2 regions of the Arthrobacter sp. P1_H7 genome follow, and region 1 is predicted to be linked to the other one. Evidence: predicted binding sites of a transcription regulator. Region 1 holds the regulator's gene; the other holds the start of a gene.
The links. Region 1 encodes HrcA, which represses chaperone genes, less so after heat shock. Its sites were predicted from a motif close to TTNGCACTCGNNNNNNNCGAGTGCNAA; they were not measured.
Positions count from the first base shown of each region.

Region 1 (7,132 bases):
CGCATGAAGATGGTGGGACGCGTCGAGGTGCCGCAGGAGGCCTTCATCGCCGCGCTGACAACGGACGAGTCCAAGGACAAGGCCAAGAAGTAACGGTGCAGGTATTGACTGTTGCTGCAGTATCGGCAGGCCGGGCCCGTGCCTAGCGTCCTTCCCCTCGGCGACCCGGCGCCGCCGGACGGGCTCCTGCCCGGCCAGGCGCGCGAGGGCGCCGATCAGCGCGCTTTCGGGCTGTATGTGCACATCCCGTTCTGCGCGGTCCGCTGCGGGTACTGCGACTTCAACACGTACACCGCCACCGAGCTGGGCGGCGGGGCCTCCCAGGACGCCTACGCCGCCACCGCGATCGCGGAAGTGGAGTTCGCCGCCGCGGCCCTGAGGGGCAGCGGCCTGCCTGACCGTCCCCTCAGCACGGTCTTCTTCGGCGGCGGCACCCCCACGCTGCTGCCGGCGGAGGACCTGGCGCGGATCCTCACAGCCGCTATCGGCGCCTGGGGCCTGCAGCCCGGCGCCGAGGTAACCACCGAGGCGAACCCCGATTCCGTCACGCCCGCATCCCTGCAGCTGCTCGCCGACGCCGGGTTCACCCGGGTCTCGTTCGGCATGCAGTCGGCCGTGCCGCATGTCCTGAAGGTCCTGGACCGCACCCACACGCCGAGCCGGGTGCCCGAGGTGGTGCAGTGGGCGCGCGATGCCGGGCTCGCCGTCAGTCTCGACCTCATTTACGGGACGCCGGGGGAGTCGCTGGAAGACTGGCGGTACTCGCTCGAGACCGCACTTTCCTACGCCCCCGACCACATCAGCGCCTATGCCCTGATCGTTGAAGACGGCACCAAGCTTGCCGCGCAGATCCGCCGTGGCGAAGTCCCGGAAATTGACGACGACGACCACGCCGCCAAATACGAACTCGCCGACGAACTGATTTCCGCCGCCGGGCTCGCCTGGTACGAGGTCAGCAACTGGTCCCGCACCCCCGAACAGGCCTGCCGGCACAACCTCGCCTACTGGCGCGGGGACGACTGGTGGGGCATCGGGCCCGGGGCGCACTCGCACGTCGGCGGCGTCCGCTGGTGGAACGTCAAGCACCCCACCGCCTACGCCAACCGCCTCGGCGCCGGGGTCTCACCGGCCGCCGGACGCGAAACGCTGGACACCGAAACCCGCAACGTGGAACACGTCATGCTCGAGGCCCGGCTCAACTCCGGACTCGACATCCCGAGCCTCGGCGGCCTGGGGGACACCGGCAGGCACGCCGTCGCGGGGCTGATCGCTGACGGCCTCGTGGACCCCGCGGCCGCCTTCAAGGGCCGGCTCATCCTCACTCTCAAGGGCCGGCTGCTGGCCGACGCCGTCGTCCGCAGGATCCTGCCGGACTAGTCTGCCCGGCCGCAAAGCCTCCACAATTTGGCTGCCCGTATCAGCGGCCGCACACAGCCTGCCCCACAAAAAAGAGCCGGCCGCTGCCCCATACGGGAAGCGGCCGGCTCTCTCTAGCTTGGTCCGGGCCGGCTATTTGATCCAGCGCAGGTTGAACTCGTAACGGTGCGGCTGGCCGCGGTTGACGTGGATGCCTGCCGCCACCGAGAAGCACGTCACAGCAATCCAGATCACCGTGGCGAGCACGGCGAAGAGGTTGCCCACCACCGGGATGAAGACCAGCAGATTGGCCAGCACTGCGGCGATGGTCGGCGGCAGCGTGAAATTGAGGGCTTCCTTGGATTCCTGCGCCGTGAACGGGCCGCGGTCCTTGAAGATGAGGTAGATCAGCAGCGACGGCACGCAGCCCAGGATGCCGCCGAAGTGGGCGAGCGTGGCCCACTGGCGGTCCTCGCTGGCCGTCAGCGGCAGCGCGTTTGCCGGAACCCCATGGTACGGGGGCTGGCCATGGCCAGCCTGATTGCCCGTGTGTTCGCGTGCGTTATCTGCCACGGTGTAGCCCTTCGGATTGCGGTGATGCGTTGCTGCCTGGGTTGTGCCTGAACTAGCCGGGACCGCACTGGAAGCGCGGCCGCCGTTTCAAGAATACTTGCTCGCGCCCGGAAATGGAGATCAGGGGGCGGCCGCCGCGGCGGACTAGGGCACGGTGAGGAAGTCAATGACCTCTTCCACGCGGCCGAGCAGCGACGCCTCCAGATCAGCGTAGCTGCGGACAGCACCCAGGAGTTTCTGCCAGCCCAGGCCGATGTCCTCCTTTGTGGAGTGGGGCCAGCCGAAAGCCATCAGGATGCCGGTCTTCCAGTCCATGCCGCGGGGGATCACCGGCCACTGCTCGATCCCCAGGACCGCGGGCCGGATGGCCTGCCACACGTCCACGTAGGGGTGCCCCACAATGAGGACGTTGCCGGCGGCGCCCGGTGAGGCCATGACGGCATCGGCGATCCGCGACTCCTTGGAGTCGGGCACCAGGTGGTCCACGAGCACGCCGAGGCGCCGCCCCGGGCCCGGGCCGAACTCCGCCACGGCGGCCGCGAGGTCGTCAATGCCGTGCAGGGGTTCGACGACGATGCCCTCCACCCGGAGGTCATCGCCCCACACCTTCTCCACCAGCTCGGCGTCGTGCTTTCCTTCCACCCAGATACGGCTGGCCTTGGCCACCTGGGCGCGCTGCCCCGCCACCCGCACCGAGCCCGACGCCGTGCGGCCGGCACCGGCGGCCGGTGCCGTTTTATTCGGGGCCGGCGGCATCAGGCGGATGGGCTGGCCCTCCAGGAGGAAGCCAAAGCCGAGGCGGAAGGACCGCGACTTGCCCCGCCGGTCCTCCAGCGCCACCACGTGCATGCCGCCGGACTTCTCCACCCGGGTTACGGCGCCCACCCAGCCGGACTGGACCTCTTCGAGGACCATCCCGCGTTCCACCGGGACTTCCGGCAACTGGGTCTTGGTGGGGGCGGACAGGTCCTGGGGTCCCCAGTTCTGGTACGACATCTCTACACGCTTACTTTGCACTCGGAATGTACGGCGGTCGGTGGAACTCTCCGGGGCCGGAACCGGACCGCGACGGCGCGGCAACGGCAGCGGCTGCCACGGTCTCGGCGCCGGCGTGACGGGAATCGCGTTCCCGCGGGCCACGCCTGGAGCGAATCCAATGCTAACAACGCGGCGACTCATATTAGACTGGTTAGCACTTAGGCATGTCGAGTGCTAACCCTTGTCCTGTTGCGGACCGTCCGTGCAGCACTTGTGGACCCGGACCGGACACGGCGGACGGCACCGACTGCGGGACAGTCGATTGGAGGTGGAGCGTGAGCGAACCGCGCAAACTCGAAGTGCTGCGCGCCATCGTGGAGGACTACGTCCATTCGCGTGAGCCCGTTGGTTCCAAAGCGCTCGTGGAACGGCACCATCTCGGCGTCTCCAGCGCCACGATCCGAAACGACATGGCGGCGCTGGAAGATGAGGGCCTGATCACGGCACCGCACACGAGCGCCGGCCGGATCCCCACCGACAAGGGCTACCGGCTTTTCGTCGACCAGATCTCAGCGGTGAAGCCGTTGTCCCCGGCTGAGCGCCGGGCCATCCAGGCGCTGCTGGAAGGATCCGACGACCTCGACGACATCCTTGACCGGACCGTGAGGCTCCTCTCGCACCTGACCAACCAGGTCGCCGTCGTGCAGTATCCGCTGCTCAGCCGCGCCCGGGTGCGACACATCGAGTTCGTGCTGCTGGCGCCCCGGAAAGTGCTGGCGGTACTGATCGCGGACAGCGGCAAGGTGGAGCAGCGCGTGATCGACGTCGGGCAGGACCTTCCCGACGACGCGCTGGCGGAACTGCGGACCAGCTTTCTGGCCAGCCTCTCCGGAACCCCGCTGAGCCTGATGCCGCAGCTGCTGCCCGCCGTCGTTGCCGGTGGCCCGCCGGCGCGGCGCGGAGCGGCCCAGGCGCTGGCCCGCGGCCTGGAGGCCCTGGCCACGAGCAGCCGCGAAGAGCGCATGGTCATGGCCGGCACCGCCAACCTGGCCCGCTCCAACGTGGACTTCCCGCTCAGCATCGGCCCCGTGCTCGAGGCCCTCGAGGAGCAGGTGGTCATGCTCCGCCTGCTCAGCGAAATGGCCGAAGACCCGCGGGGTGTCACGGTCAGCATCGGCCGGGAAAACCCTTACGACGGTCTGGCCGAGGCCTCGGTTGTGGCCACAGCCTACGGGCCGGACGCCACGGCCAAGGTCGGCGTGCTTGGGCCCACCCGGATGGACTATCCCACCACCATGGCCGCCGTCCGCGCGGTGGCCCGCTACCTTTCGAGGATCCTGGGGCCCTGACAGGCCCGGGACCGAACACGACTTCTTGCCCCACAGGCAGTGCCCCACAGGCAGTACGAAAAGGAAGAGATACACACTTTGAGCAGCCACTACGACGTTCTTGGAGTCTCCCGCGACGCATCGGGGGAGGAGATCAAGAAGGCCTACCGGAAACTGGCCCGCACCCTGCACCCGGATGTGAACCCCGGGGAGGACGCCTCGGACAGGTTCAAGGCAGTCACCCACGCTTACGAGGTCCTCTCTGATCCGCAGAAGCGCCGGGTCTACGACACCACCGGCAACGAGAACGGTACCGACAACGGCTTCGGCGGCGGCAGCTACTCGGGCCAGGGCTTCGCCTTCCAGGACATCTTCGAGACCTTCTTCGGCGCCGGTGGCGGCCAGGGCGGCCCGGCGTCCCGGGTCCGCCGCGGCCAGGACGCGCTGATCAGCGTCCGGATCGACCTCCGCGACGCAGTGTTCGGCGTGAACAAGAAGCTCGAGGTCGACACGGCCGTCATCTGCCCCACGTGCGATGGGTCCTGCTGCCGCGAGGGCACCCACCCGGTCCGCTGCGACATCTGTGGCGGCAGCGGTCAGGTCCAGCGCGCCGTGCGGTCCATCCTGGGCCAGGTCATGACATCCGCCCCCTGCGGATCCTGCGAGGGGTTCGGCACCGTCATCAAGGACCCCTGCAACGAATGCAGCGGCCAGGGCCGGATCCGCAGCCGCCGCTCCCTGACCGTCAAGGTCCCGGCCGGTGTCGCCACCGGCACCCGCATCCAGCTGTCCGGCCAGGGCGAGGCAGGCCCTGCCGGTGGCCCCGCCGGGGACCTGTACGTGGAGATCCGGGTCAACAACGACCCCACCTACGTGCGCGAGGGCGATGACCTCCACGCGAGCCTCAACATTCCCATGACGGCTGCCGCGCTCGGCACCGAAATATCCCTCGACACCTTCGACGGGCAGCAGGAGATCGACGTCAAGGCCGGCACCCAGTCGGGCGAGGTCATCACCCTGCGCGGCCTCGGCGTCACGCACCTGCGCGGTCACGGCCGCGGCGACCTGAAGGTGCACCTGCAGGTGGAAACGCCGGTCAAGCTCGATCACGTCCAGGAAGAACTGCTCCGCCAGTTGGCCAAGCACCGCGGCGAGCACCACACGGAAGGAAAGCTTGCGGCCAGCGGCGGCGTCTTCGCCAAACTGCGGGACCGGCTCGGTAACCTGTAGCGGTGAGTAACCCGGTCTTCTTCACCTCCCCAGGCACCCTGGACCAGCAGGTCCCCGGCTCGGCCTTCGTCCTCGAGGGTGGCGAGGCGCGCCACGCCGTCACCGTCAAACGGATCGCCGTCGGCGAAGTCGTCGACATCGCGGACGGCGCCGGCAAACGCCTGACCGGCACCGTGACCGCCGTCGCTCCCGGGGAGCTGACCGTCGAATGCGTGGACCTTGCAGAGGAACCTCCGCCGGGAATCCGGCTGGTCCTGGTCCAGGCCCTCGCCAAGGGCGATCGCGACGAACTCGCGGCCGAAACCGCGACTGAGTTGGGCATCGACGCCGTCATTCCCTGGCAGGCCGAACGGTCCATTGTGCGGTGGAAGGCTGAGCGGGCCGCGAAGGCGCATGCCAAATGGCAGTCAGTGGTGACGGCCGCCGCCAAACAGGCGCGCCGGGCATGGATTCCCGAGGTCCGGGCCGCCGTCGACGGCGCCGGGCTGCAGGCGGCCGTGGCGGCGGCAGACCTCGCCGTCATCCTGCATGAAGACGCCGTACGCCCCCTGCGGCTCGTCCTGGAATCCTGGTTGGAATCCGCGCAGCCCGGCGAGGTTATGGCAGGCGATGCCGGATCCCGTGAGGTCCTGCTGATAGTGGGTCCGGAAGGCGGCATCAGCCCGCGGGAGGTAACCCGGCTCTGCGACGCCGGCGCGGTCACGGCCCTTTTGGGGCACCATGTGCTGCGTTCGTCCACGGCGGGGCCCGCCGCCACCGTGTTGGCCAGCGACATCCTCGGCCGCTGGTGACCTGCTGCAGCCGCCGTCACCAGTGACAGTGGCGGCTATTTGACCGTGAAGGTTATTTGACCGTGAACCCGCGGGTGTCCTGGAATACTTCCTTGGCGCTGTCGGCTGCGTCCACCTGGGACACCCGGACCTCGTAATTGCCCGGGCCGAGGTTCACGGACAACGTGAACAGCCCAGACTGGGTTGCATCGGCCGAGGCGGTGGCGCTGCCGTTGAGATAGGCGGTCTTGGCGTTGTCGCCGTCGCCGTCAACCTTGAGGATCGCCCAGCGGAGCTTCCCGCCCTGGACGGTGCTGCGGCCACGGATCTTGACCGAACCGTCGCCCACGGACGTGCCCTCCTGCGGATCAATGATCCACACAGGTGCCACCATCCCGGCGCTGCGGGACGTCGGCTCGCCCAGACGGACGTGGTTGAAGGCGACGTAGTCCGTGTGTCCGTCCACCAGCACAACCACCTGGACCTGCTGTCCGGCATCGATGAGGCCGGCGCTGGCCGCGGCAGCTGTCGCCGTGTAGACGAGCTGCTGGATGGCGCGCTCGGCCATGGCCGCATCCACGTTGCTGTTGAAGGCATCAGCGGAGACATCCACGGTGATGACGTTCTTGCCGGAGATCGACGTCGCCAGCTTCTTCGGATTCTGCCACGGCGTGAAGAAATCCGGGTCCAGCGGCTTCTGCGACATCATGACCCGCAGGGCGCGGGTGACGGGATTGTCCTGGTCGGGAACGTCGCGGAACTCGCGGTAGAGAAACGCGTTGTCATTGCCCCGGCCGATCCAATACACGGGAGCCTTGTTCGACGTCTGCGCTGTCTCGAGCGGGGCGCTCGTGGTGGGTACGCCCGACGCCGGGACGGGAATGAGTTCCGACGGGC
Region 1 covers NZ_JBFUCO010000016.1:62,319-69,450, forward strand. The annotation lists gene lepA (translation elongation factor 4) at 1-93, shown strand, start outside; gene hemW (radical SAM family heme chaperone HemW) at 139-1,377, shown strand; gene AC1DXI_RS15615 (DUF4870 domain-containing protein) at 1,510-1,929, opposite strand; gene AC1DXI_RS15620 (DUF3097 domain-containing protein) at 2,074-2,925, opposite strand; gene hrcA (heat-inducible transcriptional repressor HrcA) at 3,243-4,256, shown strand; gene dnaJ (molecular chaperone DnaJ) at 4,335-5,465, shown strand; gene AC1DXI_RS15635 (16S rRNA (uracil(1498)-N(3))-methyltransferase) at 5,468-6,256, shown strand; gene AC1DXI_RS15640 (GerMN domain-containing protein) at 6,309-7,132, opposite strand, start outside.

Region 2 (7,132 bases), on a different contig from region 1:
AGGACGCCGAGACGACGTCGTGGCAGCCGCGGGCCTTCAGAAAGTCCAGGCAGGCCGCGAGCACGGTCGAGCCGACACCCATCCCCCTGCCTGCGGGCGCGACGACAATGGACTTCAGCTCCCCGACCCGGCGCCCGCCCAGGCCGGCGTCGACCCCGGGAAGGCGCAGGCGGTCCTGCAGTACGGCGTGGGACGCCCGGTCCAGGACGCGGGCGGTCCCCGCGCCCAGGAGCTCACCGTCCCTGCCGCGGGCGCGGATGAGGACTCCCCCGCCCTCGGCTGTCAGTTCCGCCAGAGCTGATGGCTGGACAAAACCGGAGCCGAGGGACTCGTTGAGGAGGGCGGCTGCTTCGCTGGCCACGGCGGACCCTGGTGCCCCGACGTGCAGGGTGACGTTCGACGCCGGCCGGGTCCCGATCCCTGTGGCTGCCATGTTGCTCCTCTTCGGCGGGCATTAGTACGCACCATCGCATCGCCCTGGAACCGAGCAGGGACGCCCCCGGCGGCCGGCAATGTCTTTTCCCGTACTCATTCACGCACTCAAAGGTTCGAAAAACCTTGAAATCTGTGGAGCTAAGGAGATTCGAACTCCTGACCTCTTCGATGCGAACGAAGCGCTCTACCAACTGAGCTATAGCCCCGAAGCAACGCCGGTCCTGACGGAACGGCGTTGCCGGTGTCCCTAGGCTACAAACTATCTGCGCTGTTTTCCAGCCAGCCCCGGAAAGTCTCGGTGCCGTGTCGCGCGTCCGGCACCAGGTTCAACGCCTTGCGCGGGTAGCGGCCCATCGCGCCGGGCAGCGGCAGACGCACGAGTTGACACTTTGCGCCCGTGGCCCGCTGCCATTCCCGGGCAAAATCGGCCATGTCTTTGGATTCCGGGCCGCCGAGGTTCAGTACCCGGTGCCGCGGACCCGCCGCTGGAACAGGTGCCGGTTCAAGGGCGGTCTCCAGCAACGCCACGGCTGCGTCGGCCGGCGGGCCCGCCATTGGAACCGGCGTCTCTGTCCACGGGGATGATCCGCAGCTTCGCGCCGGCGCCGAACATCATCGCGAGCAGTGAGTGGATCTGGGTGGCACAGACCACCACGGTCTCGAGTCCGGACAGCTCGTAGGCGTGTTCTTGGGCAGCCTTCGACCGGTAGAAGGAGGAGGTGCTGCGATCGCAGTTCACGATGGATAGCAGGACGGCCCTGGCCATTACCGCGTCCTGGGCGGCGGCCAGAAGCCGCGCGCCGCCGTCGGCGAAATTCTTGCGTGCCTTCCCGGCGCGTCCCTCCAGGCAGTCAATCACGACGTCGGCGCCGGCCAGGGCGGCCGCGATCCCCTCGCCCGTCGTGACATCCGCGCGCGTAAGTATTCCGCGCCCCGGATGTTGCCGGCGGCGCCGGCCGCTGGCGGGTTGCGGCTGAGCACGGCCACGGAGTGCCCGGCGTCGACGGCCCGGCGTAGCGAAGTCCGCCGCCGCTGCGGGGACATGAAAAACCCCGGGCCGCCATCGCTGGCTGCCCGGAGTAATCTCTGCAAGGACGTGCCGGATCAGGCGCGGCGCCGCTGGAGGACATCATCCAGGTTGCTCAAGGCGCTCTGGGCTTTGCTGAGCTGCTTGGTTTCGGAATCCTCGGCGGTCTGCGGATCGGACACTGCCGGCCGCGCTGAGGCCTGCTTGAGGGACGGTTTCCCTACGGCCTTCGGCGCCTCGGGAAGGTCGAGGGGCATCGGGGCTGCACGTTCGGCCTTCGGGGCTTCGACGTAGGTGGGCTTGGGAACCTCGACGGGCTCCCAGCTCGTGCCCTCCGCTACTGCACCCGTGCCGGCGGCCACAGCCGCCGAGGCATCACCCGAGGCGACGGCTTCGGCGAGGGCGGCCTGGCGGAGTTCCAGTGCGGTCAGCGGCTTCGGCGCGGGCTCGGGCGTGTCGCGGCCCGCTTCGGCGTCGAAGAGCGGGCTTTCCGGCCGGGCGCCGGGGCGGCCGGCGGGAATGGAGGGGGTCTGTTCAGGTGCGGACGGCCGCGCAAGAGTGCGTTCCGGGCTGGCCATGGCTGCACGGAACGCAGCGTTCATCTTCCGCCGGCGATCGCGGACGGCAAGGCGGCGAAGCAGCGCCACTGAGGCGACGGCGCCCAGGAGGGCGGTCAACGGCAGCCAGCCTGAACCGATGCCGAAAAGTCGGAGGGCTCCGGACACCACTGCCGTGAGGAGAGCCAGGAGCCCGGCTACCGCCAGCACCAGGCGCCCCCAACGAATCCGGAACACCGGGGAGCCCGCCGCAGCAATTGGGCTAACCCGAGGAGTCGCCGCTTTGCCCGCCCCAGGCCCAGGTGTGCCGCCGGACGGTTCTGCGCGTTGAGTGCTGATCATGGGTTTCTCCTGCTGCGCCGCCATTTTCATAACCTTCCCCGCCTGTGGATCTGCTGGTTCCATGTCAATGACGTCCGCCAGGAATTCGCCTGCAGGCTGCAGCTGGTGGCGTCCGTTCCGGAGAACGTAAGGCGCCACCCACACGATCCAGAGCGCAACAGCAATGACAAGGATCACAGAGCTGCTAAGAGGGAAGTCCACACTCAAAACCGTATGAGGTATATGGGGTGCTGCCCCGCATTGTCAGGGGTGTGTCGCGCGCGCGGCCGGGACTGGCCGACGTCGGGGCGTCGTGGCTGGTCAGGCGGCTGTCGCGGGCTTCAGGACTGGCGGGTTCTCAGCCACCGCGCGAGGAGGCCTTCCGGTACTTCTTCCGCCGTGAGCGCGAAAGTCCGGTGGTCCGCCCATTCACCGTTGATGTGCAGGAACCTGGGCCGGAATCCCTCGTCGCGAAACCCGAGTTTCTCCACCACGCGCAGGCTCGGCGCGTTCTCCGGCCTGATGTTGATCTCCATGCGGTGCAGGCCAAGGGCGCCGAAGCAATAGTCCGTCGCCATGGCCACCGCGGTGGGGGCGATCCCCCGGCCGGCCCGTTCCTTGTCAACCCAATAGCCAAGCGTTGCCATCATGGCCGATCCCCATACGATCGAGGACACCGTCAGCTGCCCCACGATCACCGGTGCCTGATGGCCGGGTGTCCATTCCGCGATCACGAAGGGCAGGGCCGCGGCCTGCGCGGCCTGGGCCTTGAGCGAACGCACCATCTGCCGGTAGTCCGGCAGGCCGCCGCCGGGTACCGGGTTCGATGCCTCCCAGGGGGCCAGCCACTCGCAGTTGCGGGACCTGAGTGCTGTCCACTCCTTGCGGTCCCGGTACCGGATCGGGCGCAACACGATGTCGCCGCTCTCCAGGGTCACCGGCCAGGTGAAGCTGCCCCCCACGGGAGTTATTTGGCGAGGCTGGGGGCCAGGCTGGACGCGAAGCCGGGCAGCCATTCGCGCAGGCCCGGGCCGAGGTCCTCACTGTCGCAGGCGAGCTGGACACAGGCCTTGAGGTAGCTGAGCTTGTCGCCGGTGTCGTAGCGGCGGCCGCGGAAGATGACGCCGTACACGCCGTAGCCTTCGCCGGTGCCGGCAGAGAGTTCCTGCAGGGCGTCCGTGAGCTGGATTTCCCCGCCGCGGCCGGGCGCGGTGCGCTCCAGCACTTCAAAGACGGCCGGGTGCAACACATAGCGGCCAATCACCGCCAGGTTGGACGGGGCGTCCGCGACATCGGGCTTCTCCACGAGCTGATTGATGCGGACGTAGTCCTCACCACCAATTGCCTCGACGTCGGCGCAGCCGTAGGCACTGATCTGGGACGGGTCCACCTCGATCAGAGCGACCACCGACCCGCCGGTCTTGGCCTGGACCTCGATCATGGTGCTGAGGAGCTCATCGCGTGCGTCAATGAGGTCATCTCCGAGGAGGACGGCGAACGGCTCCTGCCCGACGTGCTGCTTGGCTCGGAGGACCGCGTGGCCGAGGCCCATGGGATCGCCCTGGCGGACGTAGTGGATGTCGCCGAGGTTGCTGGCGGCCTGGATGGACTCGAGCTTCGCCGTGTCGCCCTTAGCCTTCAGGGTGGACTCCAGCGCGGGGACGCGGTCGAAGTGGTCCTCCAACGCCCGCTTGCTGCGGCCAGTGATCATCAGGATATCATTCAGGCCGACATTCACGGCCTCCTCGACGACGTACTGGATGGCCGGCTTGTCAACGACAGGCAGCATTTCCTTGGGCATGGCCTTCGTGGCGGGGAGAAACCTGGTACCAAGGCCTGCGGCGGGGATTACGGCCTTGCGGACGGAAGCGATAGGTGTATTCACACGACTAATCTAACGGAGGGACGAATCATTGCGTAATCATTGTGCGAACCGCCCGCCGGGCCTGCCCGGTGCAGCGCGGCCGCAAGAGGCCGAGGAAGGGCCAATATGGCGTCAAAAGAGGAAATACGCTCCGGCCACAGGGCGGCCCGTTCCGCGCTCCCGCCGGCCGCGCAGGATGCCGCCGCGGCGGGCATAGCCAGCCATGGGCTCCAGTGGGCCTCCGGGCTGGCCAGCGGCCGCCAGGGCACCTTCGCGGCGTACCTCGGGGTGGGCGCCGAACCGCCCACAATGCCACTGCTGACGGCCCTGGTCGATGCCGGGCACCGGGTGCTGCTGCCGGTTTGCGAACCCGAAATCGAGCTCAGCTGGGTGTACTGGACTCCCCTGTCCGGGTTTGTCCGCAGCCGTTACGCCCCCATCCAGGAGCCAGTCGGAGAGCGCCACGGCACCGACGTCATGCGGGACGCCACCGCCATCTTCCTCCCGGCCACGGCGGTGGATTTCTCGGGCAACCGAATCGGACAAGGCGGCGGCTACTACGACAAGTTTCTTGCCGCCCTGGCCGCCATGTCCTCCGCGTCCGGCGGGGCGCCCGGCGGGGCGTTCGACGGTGTCGCGTTGCCGACTGCCGCCGTCGTGTATGACACGGAGGTGCTGCCCGCGGGCAGCATTCCGGCGGAGTCGTTCGACCGGAAAGTCGACACGGCGCTGACCCCGGGCGGGATCATCCGGCTCGGCTGATCCCGGCCCGACTGATCCGGTTCCTGCCAAGGTGATAGAATTGGCACTCAGGCCCTGCGACTGCTAAGGACGGAACCGGCCGATAGACATATCGGCGGCCATCCGGACTCGACAGCACGGGACCTGCTCGTTTGCCCCTGAGGAGGATTTCCAGTGCCCACGTATGCATACGCCTGCAAGGACTGCAGCCACGCCTTCGAGATCGTGCAGTCGTTCAGCGACAACTCCTTGACGTCCTGCCCCGAGTGCCAGGGCACGCTGCGCAAGAAGTTCAACAGCGTCGGCGTAGTGTTCAAGGGCTCCGGCTTCTACAGGACCGATTCGCGCGACGCCAAGGGCAGCACGGTCTCTCCGGCTCCTGCTGCTCCCGCGGCCACCCCCGCACCCGCCGCCGCCGCGGCCAGCTAGGGCATCTGCCGGGTTGGCGCCTGCTGCCGGCTGGGCCACGGCCGGCTGAGCCTGGGCACTGCCTGAACCGCTGGTCCCTGTCCGCTGTGGCCGTTGTCCACATAGGACGCTCCGCAGCTCCTGCCGCCCTGGGCGGATCCGTAGCGTGGCGGCATGACACTTTTCCTCAGCGCGGTATCCCTGCCTTCGTTCCCGACGGCTGCCCCGGCGGCATCCGGGCCCTCTTCCACGCCTTCGTTCAGGCCGTTCCGCGTCGCAATGCCCGAAGTGGCCTCCGGCCGCTGGTCCCGCACCGGGATCCGCCCCGTCAGCCCTCCTCCCGCCACGTCTTCCGCCGCCGGCCGTCCGTTCCGGAGCCGGTTCGGTCCGGAGCAACCCCGCAGGCATCCGCCCCGTGGCCACCCCTCGCGGCGCCGCTTGCGCGGCTGGCTGAGCAGGAACCGGCGCTTTATCGCGGCCCTCCTGTTCTGCATTCCCGCCGGTCTGACGGTTCAGCAGCTGGCTCCCCCGCCCGCTGACACGGTCGCAGCCTTCGCCGCAGCGGCCGATCTGCCGGCCGGCAAGACCCTGGAACCCGGCGATGTCAGCAGGATCAGCGTGCCGCCCGGCCTCGTGCCTGCCGGCAACCCGGGCAGCGAGACCGCATTCGAGGGCAAACAGCTGGCCGCACCGCTGCGCCAGGGCCAGCTCCTCACGGACGCCCAGATCCTTGGGCCGGGCTTGCTCGCCGGAAGCCCGGCCGGCTCTGCGGCCGTGCCGCTGAGGATGGCAGATCCGGCCTCCATCCAGCTCGTCTCCCCCGGGCAGCTCGTCAACGTGGTGCTCACCGGCGGCAACGGCACGGAACAACCCGGCGAAAGCCAAGTCCTGGCCGAAGCCGTACCGGTGCTCTGGACCTCGGCGCAGGGCGGCAAGGCCGGCCCTTGGCCCGCCGCTGCGGAGACTGACGGGCTGGTGGTGGTGGCGGCACCGGCCGACCAGGCACGCAGACTGGCGGGCGCGTCTACCCAGGGCAAGCTGTTTTTCGTGCTCGTGGCGTCACCGCCGGGCTAGCGTTCCCGCTGGGCCAGGGTGTCCGGGCACTTGGCTCGGGTCGACGCCGGCTGCGCCCGCAGGCTCTGCTGCGGGCGGCTGCGTCAGCCCCAGTGCGGTGGCTTCTGTTCTTGGAGCCAGGCGTCGTGATCGTAATTATCAGGCTGGTCACCCCAGCGCCGGGGGTCGTCTTCCGCCGCCTTGTTCGGCAGCACACCCTCGGCCACGGTGGCCTGTGCCTCGGAACGGCGGGAAGTCCCCTTCGCGGCGTCCTGGTCCGGCCCGTTGCCGGTCGACGCGCCGGTCGATGCGCCGGGCTGTGGCCCGGCGGTCGTCGGCCCAGCGGTGGCGGCCGCGGCCCCCGCCGCGTCGTTGGTTGCGGCGGCTTCGTGGTCGCCGGTGTTGCCCGTGTCGCCGGTGTTGCCCGTGTCGCCGGTGTTGCCGGTGTCGTCGATGTTCGCGGTGTTGCCGTCCGCATTCATGCCGCCGGCCTCCTTACTGCCTGTATTGCCTGTCATTGCTGATGCTGGTGCCTGCCGGCGGAGTTCCTGGCCGGCAGTTTCGTGGCCGCGGAATACCTGTCCCGCGGGTTCGGCCGCCACGTGGTACTCGGCGGCCCGCGCCTCGTCGATCGCCAGGTGCTCGATGCCGTCGTCGAAGAACCCGTGCGATGTCCGCATCCGGCTGGACGCGGCGGGCTTCTCCAACCCGAGGTAGCCGCCAATC
Region 2 covers NZ_JBFUCO010000017.1:85,934-93,065, forward strand. The annotation lists gene AC1DXI_RS16950 (GNAT family N-acetyltransferase) at 1-433, opposite strand, end outside; tRNA gene AC1DXI_RS16955 (tRNA-Ala) at 569-641, opposite strand; gene AC1DXI_RS16960 (hypothetical protein) at 688-963, opposite strand; gene AC1DXI_RS16965 (hypothetical protein) at 938-1,294, opposite strand; gene AC1DXI_RS16970 (hypothetical protein) at 1,540-2,538, opposite strand; gene AC1DXI_RS16975 (GNAT family N-acetyltransferase) at 2,682-3,302, opposite strand; gene galU (UTP--glucose-1-phosphate uridylyltransferase GalU) at 3,308-4,225, opposite strand; gene AC1DXI_RS16985 (5-formyltetrahydrofolate cyclo-ligase) at 4,331-4,966, shown strand; gene AC1DXI_RS16990 (FmdB family zinc ribbon protein) at 5,120-5,374, shown strand; gene AC1DXI_RS16995 (RcpC/CpaB family pilus assembly protein) at 5,528-6,427, shown strand; gene AC1DXI_RS17000 (AAA family ATPase) at 6,511-7,132, opposite strand, start outside.
Region 2: a site for HrcA is predicted at 5,007-5,033, ahead of AC1DXI_RS16990 (FmdB family zinc ribbon protein). Genes of this name have one in related genera too.